Regions from separate parts of the Salinivibrio sp. ML323 genome, predicted to be linked through region 2. Evidence: predicted binding sites of a transcription regulator. Region 2 holds the regulator's gene; the other holds the start of a gene.
What was found. Region 2 encodes CRP, which controls carbon source genes, mostly activating them, when cyclic AMP is high. Its sites were predicted from a motif close to TGTGANNNNNNTCACA; they were not measured.

Region 1: the regulator CRP is predicted to act here: its motif matches at 2,091-2,106, upstream of BZG13_RS08605 (NupC/NupG family nucleoside CNT transporter).

Annotation. Positions count from the first base shown of each region.
Region 1 is NZ_MUES01000010.1:54,592-62,800, reverse strand. It holds tRNA gene BZG13_RS08610 (tRNA-Ser) at 396-486, opposite strand; gene BZG13_RS08605 (NupC/NupG family nucleoside CNT transporter) at 667-1,875, opposite strand; gene BZG13_RS08600 (NRAMP family divalent metal transporter) at 2,457-3,734, shown strand; gene BZG13_RS08595 (Bax inhibitor-1/YccA family protein) at 3,942-4,610, shown strand; gene BZG13_RS08590 (TusE/DsrC/DsvC family sulfur relay protein) at 4,812-5,141, shown strand; gene yccX (acylphosphatase) at 5,266-5,538, opposite strand; gene BZG13_RS08580 (methyl-accepting chemotaxis protein) at 5,620-6,993, shown strand; gene BZG13_RS08575 (class I SAM-dependent methyltransferase) at 7,179-8,209, shown strand, end outside.
Region 2 is NZ_MUES01000006.1:13,261-21,469, reverse strand. It holds gene BZG13_RS05895 (aspartate aminotransferase family protein) at 1-260, shown strand, start outside; gene astA (arginine N-succinyltransferase) at 290-1,312, shown strand; gene astD (succinylglutamate-semialdehyde dehydrogenase) at 1,314-2,795, shown strand; gene BZG13_RS05880 (DUF1338 domain-containing protein) at 2,806-3,597, shown strand; gene BZG13_RS05875 (hypothetical protein) at 3,667-4,533, opposite strand; gene crp (cAMP-activated global transcriptional regulator CRP) at 4,664-5,296, opposite strand; gene BZG13_RS05865 (phosphoribulokinase) at 5,546-6,415, opposite strand; gene BZG13_RS05860 (YheU family protein) at 6,472-6,690, opposite strand; gene BZG13_RS05855 (hydrolase) at 6,819-7,808, opposite strand; gene BZG13_RS05850 (TIGR02444 family protein) at 7,792-8,209, opposite strand, start outside.

The sequences.
Region 1 (8,209 bases), on a different contig from region 2:
CCAAAATCGTTATACGCGGCTTTTCTTATCTAAATCACTGTTATGAATAACATTTTGAGCCTTTAGGGTCTGTCTCTTTTCCGAGAAAGTGTGCATGCCGCCTATCATGGTTGAAGCGTTCACATTATCCCGAAACAGTACCACCTAACCCATAACGCGTTACCACGCAGGAGCGTGGGAACGAGGTGATAGGCTCGGCAACACCCACGCTACCGCCCTCTGGTTGGCGGCGTCCAAAAGGCCTTACAGGGCGATTTTTTGCGGGCTAGGTTATCAGATGCTGGGCAGTGTGTTTAGGCAAAGGCGTCTAAAATGTTGGCGCGGTCAGGGTTTGGGAGTTTGTGGAGGGGATAAACGCAAAAAAGCCGCTGACTGAGCAGCGGCTTTTTTATATGTGGCGGAGAGATAGGGATTTGAACCCTAGAAGGGCTATTAACCCTTGCCGGTTTTCAAGACCGGTGCTTTCAACCACTCAGCCATCTCTCCGGAACGCGGCGTATATTATTGGGTTCGCTGTGGCTTGTAAACCCTTTATTTACCGCCTCTTGTCTGTTCGCTCAAGCTGTGATCAGCTTGGCGAATATGTTAGCAAAAGGCGATTAGCTTGCCGCCAATCGCCCTGCTTTTACTGAGATACTTTAACCGAGTCTCGTTACCGCGCAATGTTTATAGCGCGATAAAAATACCCGCCAGTGCGGCACTCATAAGGTTGGCAAAGGTGGCGGCAATCACTGCGCGCACGCCTAAGCTTGCCACATCTTTGCGACGCTCGGGCACCATGGCACCAATCGAGCCAAGTTGAATGGCAATCGAGCCGATATTGGCAAAGCCACACAAGGCAAAGGTCACAATGACTTGGCTTTGCACCGACAAGTTCGCTTTGATATCGGCAAAGGATAAGAAGGCGACAAACTCATTAAGCGCAATCTTCTGTCCCAAGAGGTTGCCGACATCAAACACTTCATGCACGGGTACACCGGTAAGCAGCGCCAGGGGTGAGAACAGGTAACCAAACAACATTTCTAGGCTTAAGCCGTCAATGTCGACCAGCTCCCCTAAACTACTCAGCCCGGCGTTTAGCATCGCAATCACACTGATAAAGGCCACCAGCATGGTGCCGACCGCAACCGCGACTTTCATGCCGTTCATCGCACCGCTAGCCAATGCATCAATCGCGTTTGCTTGGTCGCTATCGCTGATCTCAACCTGGCTTTGCTCGGCCGGTGTTTCGGTCTCTGGGACGATGATTTTGGCCATCAATAGCCCACCCGGTGCCGCCATAAAGCTCGCCGCAATCAGGTATTTTAAATCTACACCCATCGCGGCATAACCGCCAAGCACACTACCGGCCACCGAGGCCATACCGCCGACCATCACCGCAAATAGCTCTGAGCGAGTCATTTTGCTAAGAAAAGGGCGAACCACCAAAGGAGATTCGCCCTGAGAAAGAAAGATGTTACTGGTGGCTACCAGCGATTCAGCTCGACTGGTGCCGAGTAATCGCTGTATGCCCCCGCCGAGCAATTTAATAACCCACTGCATAATGCCGAGATGATAAAGGAGAGAAATCAGCGCACTGATAAAAATGATTAACGGCAAAACTTTAACAGCGAAGATAAATCCATCATTGGCCAGCGGACCAAATACAAATTCGATGCCTTCGTTGGCGAACGATAACAACTTAGCCGCGCCATTACTCATAGTCCCAAGCATGGCTTGACCAAAGGGAATATAGAGCACCAGGGCAGCAAACCCAGCTTGCAAGCCAAACGCGCCGAACACGGTACGCCAATTGATAGCTTTACGGTTAGTGGAAAATGCGCACGCGCACAGAACCAGAGCGACGAGACCTGCCGCACTATAGAGGAGTTGCATAAATAGATTACCTTGCCGTGTTGTATTGCACTTGCGGTACGGATGAGTACGACACGCTGCCGGGGAGGCAAGAGGTTCCATCATGCGTTACATCGTACCGCGGGTTCGGTGAAGGTGGGCCCTACCTTGGACGCTTTTTCTTCAGCCGCGAATCGCGACACAGCCACTCTTTGCCTATCACTGAGCAAAGAGCGCATGTTGGGCGAGCATTCTATTGTGATTGGAGTCTCATTTCCAGCAGAATTTGATCTTAGATCACACTTATTCAGCCCTGATTGCACCCTGCTAAGATCTTTTCCGGCGCTGTCTGCTCTCTCAGACAATGGTCGGATATTTATCGCTTTATATTTATGTCAGGTTAGCGGTGTTGGTCATTCGCACCCAGCGTGACGCCTATGCTGAATAAATATGGCAAGACTGGTTGACACGTTTAACTCATATGCTATTCATGGGTAGCTATTGACAAAAACACTGAAGGCAAAACGATAAAAATCGGCCTTACGCGTAAAATATAAAAGCAATAGCGTTAAATCATAAAATTAAGCAAACACAACAACGCAATTATTATAAAGGAAACAACCATGCAAACCGTCTCTTCGCACCAGACAGCGCCCAGCTTGTCGGTGATGCAACGCCTACGCGCTTTAGGGCCAGGGATAATGATGGCCGCGGCGGCAGTAGGCGGATCTCACCTTGTTGCGTCTACCAAGGCCGGTGCTATTTATGGCTGGCAGCTCGCAGCATTGATCCTGCTCGTTAACTTATTTAAATACCCCTTTTTTCGAGCAGGCGTACAATATACCGCAGGCACTGGCGAAACGCTGGTAGAAGGCTATGCGCGCTTAGGCCGCCCTTACYTGTGGCTGTTTGTTGCACTGAGTGCCGTGTCTGGTGTTATTAACACCGCGGCCTTGACCTTATTTAGCGCCAGCTTATTAAGCTATTTTGTGCCGTTTGATCTGTCACTAACGGTGTTGTCGACCATTATTGTGATCACTTGCCTGGTGATATTAATTGCTGGCCACTACAAGGCATTGGATCTGCTTGCTAAAGTAATCATGGCAACGCTAACTTGCGCCACTTTGGTCGCGGTTACAGTTGCGGTCGGTAACCCAGTCGCGGTCGAGCCTAGTTTTAATGCGCCGTCGATTTGGTCGGTAGCAGCGATTGGCTTTATCGTGGTCACCATGGGTTGGATGCCCGCCCCGATTGAAATTTCTAGTATTACGTCGGTGTGGCTCAAGCGCAAAGCGCAATCTGAGCCAATCAATGCCCAAGCGGCGCTGTTTGATTTTAACGTCGGCTACATTGGCACCGCGCTATTGGCGATTGTGTTCTTATCACTGGGTGCCCTGCTTCTGCACGGCAGCGGGGTTGAACTGAAACAATCCGGTATTGGCTTTTCTCATCAATTGGTGAGTTTGTATGCCGCCACCATTGGCGAGTGGTCACGTTATTTGATTGCGGTGGTCGCCTTTTTCTGTATCTTCGGCAGCACCATCACGGTAATCGATGGCTATGCGCGGGTGGTGTCCGAATCGCAACGGTTATTACGCGAGCAAACAGAAGCAGAAACAAAACCCGCAGTTACACAAGGCTGGATGGTACTGATCGCTGTGTTGGCACTGGCTATCGTAGCATTTTGGACTGGGGCGCTGCTGACCATGCTTGATTTTGCCATGGTCGCGGCATTTGTCACCACGCCCTTTTTCGCGCTATTGAACTATATTTTGGTGACCAAGCACCGTTTACCACCCGAAGTGACCATGAGCAAGGCGATGCGCGCATTGGCAATCACCGGGCTGGTCTATTTATTTGGTTTCTTGGCCGTGTTCGTCTGGTGGAAGTGGTTGATGTAACAAACTTTACCTTGTTCGCGCTTTAAGGGCTGGGTTAACATCCCTTTACAACTTCACCATCGGTGTTAGGCGCGGATAAGGTATTATTAACCCTATAAAAGCCAGTCGTGGTTTAGATTAAGGACGTGGGCAGCTTGAAAAAGTGAACGACTGCCCGCATAACTGTCGTATATAAAAATGGATTGTTAACCCAACCGGGAGAACGTTATGAACGATCGTATCGTTTCGCACAGCCAGTCACAGCAGAGTGCGTTATCTACAAACAAGGTGCTACGTAACACGTATGCACTGCTATCGATGACACTGATCACCAGTGCTATCGCGGCCTTTATCGCTATCGCTGTCGGCATCGGCCCAATGATGTCGCTAGGTATGACCCTAGGTGCGTTGGCGATCGTGTTCTTTGTGCTACCACGCACCATGAACTCTTCTGCCGGTATTGTGTGGACATTCGTCTTCACCGGCTTGCTGGGTGCCTCACTCGGCCCAACCCTGACTTACTACCTGAGCCTTTCTAGCGGCCCAGGCATTGTGATGCAGGCGCTTGCCACCACAGGGATGGTGTTCCTAGGCCTATCGGCGTATGCCATTACCTCTAAGAAAGACTTCTCTTTCATGGGTGGTTTCTTGGTTGCCGGTGTGATTGCTCTATTAGTGGCAATGGTCGCGAATATTTTCTTGCAGATCCCAGCGTTGAGCCTGGCAATTAGCACCATCGCGGTACTGATTTTCTCAGCCTTTATTCTGTATGACACCAGCAACATCATTAATGGCGGCGAGACCAACTACATCCGCGCCACAGTGTCGCTATATTTGAACATCTTCAACATCTTCGTTCACATGCTAAGCATTCTTGGCTTTATGAACGACGACTAAACCCTAGGGACTTGTCAGTAACAAACACAAAGAGCCGGCACGCGCCGGCTTTTTTGTCGTTAAATGGCGCACCCACTCAGTGCGGCGCGCAGCACGAAGTCGCGGTTGAACGCCAGTTGCACTCGCCCTCCCTGCTCGCTATGCTTTGCAGCTTTAATAACAACGATAACGTCCGATCAGATGACGAACAAAGGTAAGACTATGCTGGTGTATGAAGGTGAAACCATTGAGACGGATGCGCAAGGGTATTTAAAAAATGTGGACGATTGGCACGAAGCCCTGGTGCCGCTGCTTGCCGAACAAGAAAACATTGCGCTGACCGAGGCACACTGGGAAGTGATTCACTTTGTCCGCCATTTTTATCAAGAGTACAACACTTCACCAGCGGTGCGTTTGTTGGTTAAGTCGATGGAAAAAGAATACGGCCCAGAAAAAGGCAACAGCAAGTACTTGTTTAAGCTGTTCCCGAAAGGCCCAGCCAAACAGGCCACCAAGCTGGCAGGCTTACCCAAGCCCGCTAAATGCCTCTAGTGATCGAGGCCGACAAGTCCCGAGGCCGATAAATCAAGCGCCGCCACACCCTCGCGGCGCATGTAACGATTGGCACTAGGCTCTATGTTATTGAGACCTATTATTGAGACCTGTTATTAAGACGCTATAAGATGGCGAACCCATCAACGGCGCGCCATTCCGCTCCTTCTTTGTCAACCTGATCGACGCCTGCTGTCGGTGGCCCTTTATCTAACCACGTCATTAACGCGTCCACTGACTCCTCGCGGCCACAGGCCAATACCTCAACGCGACCATCCGGCAGATTTTTCGCGTATCCGGTCAATGAAAGCTTTAACGCTTCATGGGCGGTGTGATAACGAAAGCCAACCCCCTGAACGTGACCTGTGACATAGGCTTTGACACATTTTTGAGACATCTGTCACCTCTGCTATATTCCCATTGCAAAACGACACCTGTATAACGCTACATGAGACAAGTCGTTTGACAGGATGGCGTCATGAAAGAAGTTGCGTTTCGATGGATTGATAAATACTTTATCCACCTTCGGCTACAAGAAAAATTTTACCTTATCTTTTTCCTCCCCTTGCTCGCAATGGTTGTGATTGCGCTTACCTTGGATGCTGCTTCGGATACCCGTGTGGCACACAAAATGGAAGCGGAAGGTCAAGCCATTCAAGCCATGGTTGAAAAATACGACCTCCCGAAAGGCGAGGTGCAAACCTTACTCAATAACCAGCAAACCGGTTTTACCTTTAATGGCAATGAGCTTGCCTACCAAGTCGACGGCTCGCTGTTTAGCCATATGAGCGCCACCGATTGGAGCCTGCTCCTTGGTATGGTGCTGGTGATTGCGGTGCTGATTTACTACATCATGACCTTTATTGGCGGTGCGATGTACACCATGAACCAAGCTTTATTAAAGCTAGCAGATGGTGAGCTAAGTTACCGGATGAACTTTATCCCTGTTCGTGATGAGTTTAGCCAAATTGCCGTTACTATCGATAAAGTGCTCGAGCGCGAGCAAAACTTGGTGAAGGCGATCCAGGAAAGCGCGGAAATGATGGATGGTCTGTCCTCCAGTCTGCAACAGCGGAGCGATGAAAGTGAAGCCTTGGGTGAGAGTCAGCGCCAGTATCTTGATTCACTGGCCAGTGCCACCGAAGAAATGGCCGGCTCGATTCGCGAAGTAGCCAGCCATGCCACGGACACCTCGACCCAAACGCAAGAGGCCACCGAGGCTGCAAACCAGGGACGTCAGCAAGTTCAACAAACCATGAGCGCGATTAACGGCCTTGCCGCTGAAATTGCCCAAGCGGCGGATAAAGTCAGCGAGCTGAGCAAAAACGCCGAGCAAATTGGTACCGTGGTAACCACCATCAATGGCATCAGTGAACAAACCAACTTGTTGGCCCTTAACGCCGCAATTGAAGCGGCACGTGCCGGTGAGCAAGGCCGCGGCTTTGCCGTGGTGGCCGATGAAGTACGCACACTGGCCAGTCGCACCCAAGAGTCCACGGTAGATATTCAGTCGATGATTGAGTCACTGCAAACGCATACCGCGGAGCTGCGCCGGGTGATGGAAGGCACAGTTGAAAATGCGTCGTCCAGTGAAGCGGCGGTGCAAGAGATTGATACGGAGATCAGCCAAATCGCTGAGCGCAGTGGCACCATTGCCGATCGCAGCACCGAAATTGCCGCCGCTGCTGAGCAGCAAGGTAATGTTGCGGGTACGATTTCGCAAGATGTGGAGCAAGTACGCAGCCAGTCTACCCAGGTTGCCCAAATGCTGCGTGATTCCGCTACCGAAGTGAGCGAACTTGGCGCACAAGCCCACCAGCTTAAAACCTTAGTGGCAGGGCTTCGCACCTAACGCCATGGTTTGATTCCATCATTCCCCTTATCGCGCGCCCTACTCTGGGCGCGTTTTTATTGCAATGCTGTCAGCCTTGCTCGACAATACCCGCCCTTTTTGCTTTATCCGCAAGTCACGTCATGATGCAGGTGCTTCACTCAGCATTTTGACGTGTTTTGCACCACCCATTGTTAGGAACCATCATGACTGCCACTGTGTATCTCGCCAAAGGCCGCGATAAATCAATCAAACGCCGCCATCCTTGGATTTTCTCGCGAGGAATCACCCGCGTTGAAGGCAAGCCCGGATCAGGTGACACTGTCACTGTTTGTGATCATCAAGGCGAATTTTTAGGCCTAGGGGCATTCTCGCCGCAATCACAAATTCGGGTACGCATGTGGTGCTTTGAGAAAACCGTCATCGACAGTGACTTTTTCCTCGCCCGTATTCGTGCGGCTAAGCCACTGCGTACCATGCTCGCCGAGCGTGATAGCTTAACCGGTTACCGTCTATTGGCCGCCGAGTCAGACGGTGTCCCCGGCATCACTGTCGACAAGTACGATAACTACTTGGTATGCCAATTGCTCAGCGCCGGCGCGGATGCCCAGCGTGATAATCTGGTCACCGCCCTGCGTACCGAGTTCCCAGATTGTCATATCTACGAGCGCTCGGATGTGGCCATTCGTAAAAAAGAAGGTCTCAAGCCTCGTGTGGGTGTACTGCACGGTGAGGAGCCGCCTGCGTCCGTCATCATCGAAGAAAATGGCGTGGCAATTGAGGTTGATATTACCAATGGCCACAAAACCGGTTTTTATCTCGACCAGCGTGATAGTCGCGAACAAGCGGTGAAATACATGGATGGCAAACGTGTACTGAACTGCTTTTGCTATACGGGCGGCTTTGGCTTGTATGCGCAAAAAGGTAATGCCAAACAGATTATCAATGTCGATGTGTCGCAGCCGGCGCTCGATAGAGCCAAAGCCAATGCCGAACGTAACGGCTTTGATCTTACCCGCGCGGAATTTGTCAATGCCGATGTGTTCAAGCTGCTGCGCACTTATCGCGAACAAGGCGAACGGTTTGACGTCATTGTGATGGACCCGCCCAAGTTTGCCGAATCGAAATCACAACTGACCGGCGCATGCCGCGGTTATAAAGATATCAATATGCTCGCCATGCAGCTGCTAAACCCAGGCGGTGTGCTGCTCAGTTATTCATGTTCAGGGCTAATGGA
Region 2 (8,209 bases):
GTTTAGAAGCGATTAACGATAAGTACGGCATTTTCAGTGAAGTCCGTGGCAAAGGCTTGCTACTCGGTGCGGCACTGAACCAAGACTGGGAAGGCCGTGCACGTGATATTCTGGTTGCTGCGGGTGAAGAAGGCCTGTTGGTATTAGTCGCCGGCCCAAATGTGGTGCGGTTTACTCCCTCATTGGTGATTACCAAAGCCGATATTGAAGAAGGGATGGCACGCCTGGAGCGCGCGATTGCGAAGGTTGTTGCAGGATAAGCGACCTCATACACTCGGAGGGATTTGAGATGTTAGTTATTCGGCCTATCCGTGCATCAGATTTTGATGCACTGATGTTGTGTGCGGAAGCGTCCGGCCACGGGTTTACCTCGTTGCCGGTAGATGCCGATTTGCTCCAAGGGCGAATTGATAATTCGTTAGAAAGTTTTGCCAAAAAGGTGACTGAACCTGGCCCGGAAGGGTATTTGATGGTCGCTGAAGATTTAGAAACCGGCGAAATTGCGGGAACAACAGGCATCGAAGCCGCGATTGGTCTCGACAATCCATTTTACAGTTACCACCTGACTAAGGTGGTGCACTCGTCGCGTAAATTGAATGTGCACAACATTGTGGAAGTGCTGACGTTTGGCAACAACTACACCGGCACCACAGAGATCTGCACCTTATTTATGCGCCCTGAGTTTCGTGGCGGCCTAAACGGCAAGCTTTTATCTAAGTGTCGGTTCTTGATGTTGGCACAATTTCCCGAGCGTTTCGCAGACGTGGTCTTTGCAGAAATGCGTGGCGTGTCGGATGACGACGGCAACTCGCCGTTTTGGCAATGGTTGAAGGATAACTTCTTTAACATTGACTTCACGTTGGCCGACTACCTCACCGGGATTGGGGCCAAGGGCTTTATTGCCGACTTGATGCCAAAATTACCGATTTACGTGAGCTTACTCAGTGAAGAAGCACGTGCTGTCATTGGGCAAGTGCATCCAAATACCCGTCCAGCACTGCGTTTGTTGGAAAAAGAGGGCTTTTCGTGCCGAGGTTATGTCGACATCTTTGATGCCGGCCCCACGGTAGAATGCTTACGTCACAATATCGAATCCGTGCGTCATTCTTTCAACGCCTCGGCAAGCGTCAGAGAGCACAGCAGCGCGCAGGACTATTTAATATCGAACACGGAGTTTGCCGGTTTCCGCGCCACGGCGGCGAAAGCGGCGGTCGATCATGAAACCAATCAGGCAGTGATTAGCCCCGCGGTAGCAGACGCATTGAATGTAAAAGAAGGCGATCAGCTGCGTTTGATTGCCATGGAGGGATAAGATGACAACGCAATCAGCAGGCCATCTGATTAACGGTGAATGGGTCAAAGGCGAGGGTGAGGTAATGACCTCGCAAAATCCCTTTGATAGTCAATGTATTTGGCAAGGTGAAGAAGCGACGCGCCCTCAGGTTGAACAAGCGGTGAGTGCCGCTCGTGAGGCCTTCCTCCGTTGGCGAAATACCGACTTTGCCGAGCGCCAAGCGCTGGTTGAACGCTTTGCCGAGATAGTAAAAGCGAATACCGATGATTTAGCGCGCACTATTGCTGAAGAGACGGGCAAACCGTTCTGGGAAACCAAAACCGAAGTCGGTGCCATGGTAGGCAAAGTGGCGATTTCATTGCGCGCTTACCACGAGAGAACAGGATCCCGCGAGAAGGACGTCAATGGTACGCAAGCTGTGTTGCGTCACCGTCCGTTAGGTGTGATGGCGGTTTTTGGTCCGTACAACTTCCCGGGTCATCTGCCCAATGGCCACATTGTTCCCGCATTACTGGCCGGTAATAGTGTGGTGTTTAAACCCTCAGAGCTAACGCCAAAAGTGGCGGAGAAAACGCTGGAATATTGGGTAGAGGCGGGGCTGCCGCATGGCCTTATCAATTTGGTGCAAGGTGGCCGTCATACCGGTGAGGCACTGGCGCAAGCCCGAGGCATTGATGGTTTGTTGTTTACCGGTAGCGCCAATACCGGCCATATCCTCCATCGCCAGTTCGCCGGTCAGCCCGATAAGATGTTGGCGCTAGAAATGGGGGGAAATAATCCCCTAGTGGTCAGTGATCAGTTTGGTGATTTAGACGCCACCGTCTATGCCATCATTCAGTCCGCGTATCTCAGTGCGGGGCAACGTTGCACCTGTGCACGCCGCCTGCTGCTGCCTGAGGGAGAAGTGGGTGACAAGATCTTAACGCGCCTAGCACAATGGACAAAAACCGTGCGAGTGGGCGGCCAGTTTGATGATCCGGCCCCGTTTATGGGCGCACAGATCTCAGTGGCAGCGGCGGAAGGTATTTTGGCCACACAGCAAAAGTTGGTCGACCTCGGCGCGAAGCCGGTGATTGAGTGTGAACATCAGCATGATGCGGTGATCTCGCCAGGGATCTTGGATGTCAGTGGTATCCAAGACTTGCCGGATGAAGAGTATTTTGGTCCGCTGCTGCAAGTGCAGCGCTATCAGAATATGGTCGATGCGGTGACCAAAGCCAATGACACCCGTTATGGGTTGTCTGCTGGGCTCATCAGTGAAGACGATGGGGAATGGCAATATTTCCTTGACCATATTCGTGCCGGGATTGTTAACCGCAACCGTCAATTGACCGGAGCCAGTGGCGATGCACCCTTTGGTGGGCCAGGCGCGTCGGGGAACTTACGCCCTAGCGCGTATTATGCGGCAGACTATTGTGCTTATCCCATGGCCTCCATGGAGGGCGAGCAGGTAGTGCTGCCCGATACGTTCGCCCCCGGTATACCGACTCAACAGGACTAAGGAGAGCAACATGGACAGTGGCCAAGCGTTATTCGACAAACTGTGGCAGGACTACATCAACCGCCTGTGCCCATCGGCACACAAGGTGCATGCCTTGTTAGAAGAAGGGCAGCCTTTGATCAATGATCATATTGCTTTGCGGACATTTGGGTTGCCCAAGGTTGGGCTTGAGGTATTGGCGCGCCCTTTCCTGGCGTTAGGCTATCAGCAAAAAGGGGACTATACCTTTGAAGCGAAAAAGCTCAACGCCTGCCATTTTGAGCACCCCGATCCTCTGATGCCAAAAGTCTTTATCAGTGAGTTGATGGTCGAGCAATGCTCGCCCGCGCTTCAGGCGATTGTTGAGAAGCTGGTGGCACAAGTTGATGCGTCGTCACTCACAGGCAGTGACTTTCTCCATCAGGGTCGCTTGTGGGACATTGACTGGGCAACCTATCAAACACTTGCCGAAGAGAGTGAATATGCGTCTTGGGTGGCGGCACACGGTTATGGTGCCAACCATTTTACCGTGAGTGTGAATCAGCTGAATGCGCATGATGATTGCCTCTCGGTGAATAACCGATTGCGCGACAATGGCTTTGCGATTAACGAGTCAGGCGGGGAAGTCAAAGGTGACGCGTCGGTGTATCTGGAGCAATCCTCCACCATGGCAGATCGCGTGCCAGTTGCTTTTTCTGATGACACGCAAACCATCCCGGGTGGTTTTTATGAGTTTGCTAAGCGTTATGTTCTGCCCAATGGTGAGCTTTACCAAGGTTTTGTGGCTGCCTCGGCAGACAAAATCTTTGAAAGCACCCATTAGTGCGCCACACATCGCTTAATCGACATCATAGGGAAAAGGGAGCGTATGCTATGCTCCCTTTTTTATCGTCTATTGAGCCTCGATATCGAGCCAATACGTGTCTGGAATGGCTTGTGTTTCGTTGCTTAAATGCGGGTTATCGACCCGGATCACGGTGCGTTCACCAATGTTGGCTTTTTCAAACGTTTCTTTGACCAGCGGAGCGTTGTTGAAAAACTCAATAAATGATCCGTCTTGGTATGCCGCTTCAAAAGCACCATTCAACATGTCGGCGACGTCAGCATGTTGCGGAGACACAAACAGGAACATCGGGAAGCGATAGATCAGCATCAGATGCGGGTCAACTAACAGATTACCGTATTGTGGCCGCTCGGCTAATTCACTAAAAGGCTCAATCAAGGCACGCGGGAAGAGATCAGCACGACCTGTATCAACCACTTTGAAAATATTTTCAAAGCTCGATATTTCGCGTACGCGAAATCCCGCTGAGTTGAGCACCTTGACGTCGGCCCAGCCCTGTCCCTGAATCATAGTAAGAGACTGCAAATCACCCGCGCTACTTATCTGAGCGAGTTGGGGCTCCGTGGCTTGGTTGGTAATAAACAGGCGATGGCCGAGTAGACCACGAAACACGGGATAGCGAATGGGGATCAGTTCAGATTCCAGCGTGCGGTCGGCACCCAGCCAGTCGATAGTGAGCTTGCCTTGCTTGAGCATTTCCACCTTACGAGACTGAGAGCCAATTTGGCCGTCAAAAGCTTGCAAGGTGACAGGCTCTCCTGATTTTTCGGCAAGAAACTCAATCAGCTCAATGGCATAGAGATCAAGCGCCGACCCAGCGCGTGGCTCGGGGTGCACAATTGTGGTATTGGACACGGCATGGGCTGAAAACACAGAGAGCGCCAAGGCGGTGAGAGAAACCATGAGTTTTTTCATAAACGATACCTTGTTAGTTTTATGTTAACCATATCGTTTTGAGTGTAGAAGTTATCCAGACGCTTGCCAGAAAGCGGAGATAAAAAAACCGACGCCAGGGCGTCGGTTGGTGATACAGAGAGCGGCGCAATTAGCGTGTGCCGTATACCACGATGGTTTTACCGTGTGCGGAAATGAGGTTTTGCTCTTCCAGCATTTTGAGGATACGTCCCACGGTTTCACGCGAACAGCCGACGATTTGGCCAATTTCCTGACGGGTGATCTTAATTTGCATACCATCAGGGTGAGTCATGGCATCCGGCTGTTTAGCCAAGTTCAACAAGGTTTGCGCGATGCGGCCTGTGACGTCCAGGAAGGCGAGATCCCCGACCTTTTGGCTCGTTACCTGCAAACGACGCGCCATTTGTGAAGACAGGCGCATTAAGATGTCAGGATTCACTTGAATGAGCTGGCGGAACTTCTTAAACGAAATTTCTGCCACTTCACACGGTGATTTAGCGCGCACCCAAGCAGTGCGCTCCTGGTCTTCTTCGAAAAGTCCGAGCTCACCAATGAAGTCACCTTGGTTAAGGTAAGACAGGATCATTTCCTTGCCTTCTTCATCTTTGATCAGTACGGCCACAGACCCTTTCACGATGTAATACAAGGTCTCCGCCTTCTCACCTGCATGGATAAGCGTGCTTTTAGACGGATACTTATGAATATGACAATGTGAAAGGAACCACTCGAGTGTAGGGTCTGTTTGAGGTTTTCCTGGAACCATATAACTTATTTCCTCTGCATGTGTTGCCCGGCAACAACGTCCTATCTTTGTCTGAGGGGTAACCCATCAGATCATTGCACAGAATACGAAGTCTGAACGCGGGCTACAAGCTCACTGTATGTTAACAAGAGTGTATCTTTTTTTGTTGGTGATTTCTTGATTTTGATCTAGGCCAACCGCCTAAAAATCTGGCAAAAACGTGGCTAAGATCACGGCTTGAGAAGTAATACATCATGGATGCGCTACGCCTTAGCCAATCTTGCCTTTTTCTATCAATTGTTGGATCAATGGACGGATGATCAATTCCATCGCAAAGCCCATTTTTCCTCCCGGTACCACTAAGGTGTTATGCCGTGACATAAACGACCCAGTGATCATTTGCAACAGATAAGGGAAGTCGACGTTTTTCATTCCACGAAAGCGGATCACCACAAAACTTTCATCCAAAGACGGGATCCCTTTGGCATTTAATGGGTTTGAGGTATCTACCGTCGGCACGCGTTGAAAGTTGATATGGGTACGAGAAAACTGCGGGGTGATGTAGTGCAGGTAATCATCCATTGAGCGCACAATCGAGTCGGTCACCGCCTCACGAGAGTGGCCTCTATCGCGCGTATCGCGGACAAATTTTTGAATCCACTCTAGGTTGACGATCGGCACCATTCCAATCAAGAGATCGACATGCTGTGCAACATTGACATCACCATCGACCACTCCGCCGTGCAGTCCCTCGTAAAACAATACATTGGTATTGTCGGCTAAGTCTTGCCATGGCGTGAAGGTGCCAGGCATTTGGTTATAGGGCACCGCTTCATCAAAGGTATGTAAATAGCGGCGATATTTCCCGGTGCCTTGCTCACCATACTCACGGAAAAACTGCTCTAGCCGCGGGAAATCGTTGGCCGTGGGGCCAAAGTAGCTGATATGTTTGCCTTGTTCACGTGCTTTACGGATCTCGACGTCCATTTCAGGACGGGTAAAGCGATGAAAGCTATCCCCTTCTAGCCAGGCCGCTTTGATGTTCATCATCTGGAACATCTTTCGGAAGGCTTCCGAGGTGGTGGTGGTACCGGCTCCTGATGAGCCGGTGACCGCAATAATAGGATGTTTAGCCGACATGACGCGCCCTGTCATTCAGTCTGAATTTGTATCGCGATACGGCGTGTACTGCGATGCTAAGAGCCGAGTGCTGTTTTACGACGAATATCCACTGTCTCGTGCAACTCGGAATATACAATCACGGCGTCCCCGGATTGCAATTGTTGGCGAACATCATCCACTTTTTGTGCAAAGCTGACTTCTTGCTCACCATAATCGGTTCCTTCCCGTAACACAAAGTGCTCGATTAACGCTGTCAGCGTCTCGTCAGGAATCGACTGCCATGGAACCATCATACTACATCACCTTTTATTGATCTCAGGATGGCATCCTCGGATGCCTGATGTGAATGTTGTGAATTGGCTCGCATTTTACCCGATCATACCAGTCAATGCAGTGGTTCTCTTTGCTTCCTTTGACGGTGCTAACGCGCCGACTTACTCAGTGACTCATGCGGCAAATAAGCGGCGAGCCAGCCAGGCACCGCTTGCTCAAGCCAAAACTGAGGTTGGCGCCAACTACCGGCGACAAAGCCAACATGGCCGCCATGCTCAGTGAGTTGATAATCAATGTTCGCGGGTAATGGGGAGGTTGGGATCACCGCGTCGGTCATAAAAGGATCGTCTTTGGCATGAATGATGGCCAACGGTGTCTTAATGGTATTAAGCACGGAAAGGCCGCTACAGGCGTGATAATAATGGTGCGCATCGTCAAAGCCATGAAGCGGGGCAGTCACGGTTTGGTCAAACTCGAACAGGGTTTTTATCGTCGGGCGCTCCCCCGCGTGCCATCGGCCCACTTGCTGATGACGTGTGAGTTTTTCCGCTAGGGTTTGGCGCATCGATCGCAACAAATAGGCTTGATAAATACGGGAAAAGCCTTGTTGGATACGCATCGAGCAAGCGGCAAGGTCAAGTGGCGGCGACACGGCGCAACCACAGGCCACGATGGGATCATCGTGATAGTCCGCCAGGTAACGCACCAGCATGTTCCCCCCCAAAGAGACCCCGACTGCGCCAATTTGACTCTTTGGATAGGTTTGACGCAAATGGGTGAAGAAGGCACGCGCGTCCTGGGTTTCTCCCGAGTGATAGGTTCGCGCGGCACGATTAAGGCGGCCACTGCAGCTGCGAAAGTGCATCACCACGCCGCACCAACCTTGGCGTTGGAAGGCCGCGAGCAAGCCGTTGGCATACGGGCTGTCGAAACTGCCTGCTAAGCCATGGAATAAAACAACAATCGGCTGTCCAGGCTGCGGCTGATGTGTCCATGCCAGATCGACAAAATCGCCATCAGGCAGATCAAATTGCTGCCAGCGAGGGGTGAAAAGCGGGGCTCGACGCAAAAAGCGAGGCAACAAGGTTTGTAAGTGCGCGTTCCGCGCGCTGGGAATGGGTTTAAACGGTGTCATCATGGTTGCTTCCCTCTTCCTCGGCGGGCGTCACCTTCAGTGATGTATATAGGTTGCGTGCTGATGGTGACAGCTGACGGCAATAGTAGGCGAGAGGAGAGGCGGTGTCCGTGAGCCAGGTTTGACGATTGAGGGCATCGACTAAATCTTGCTGTTGGAATTTTTCTAAACTGAGCTCAAAGTTGAGCATTTTTTTGTACTGCCCACTGCCGACCCGCGGCTTCAACTCTCGCCGAAGGTGACGATAGGCAATAAGCAAATGCTCAGAGCGGCTTAACGCATGCTTCAGTTGTGTGAGGCTCTCGGGCGCAAGCCCATAGCCGTGTTGTTCAATCCAGGCGAGTAACAAGGCAAGATTTACGTTGCCTTGGTGCTCGTCTTGCAGCCTGAGGCAAGCTTGCTTT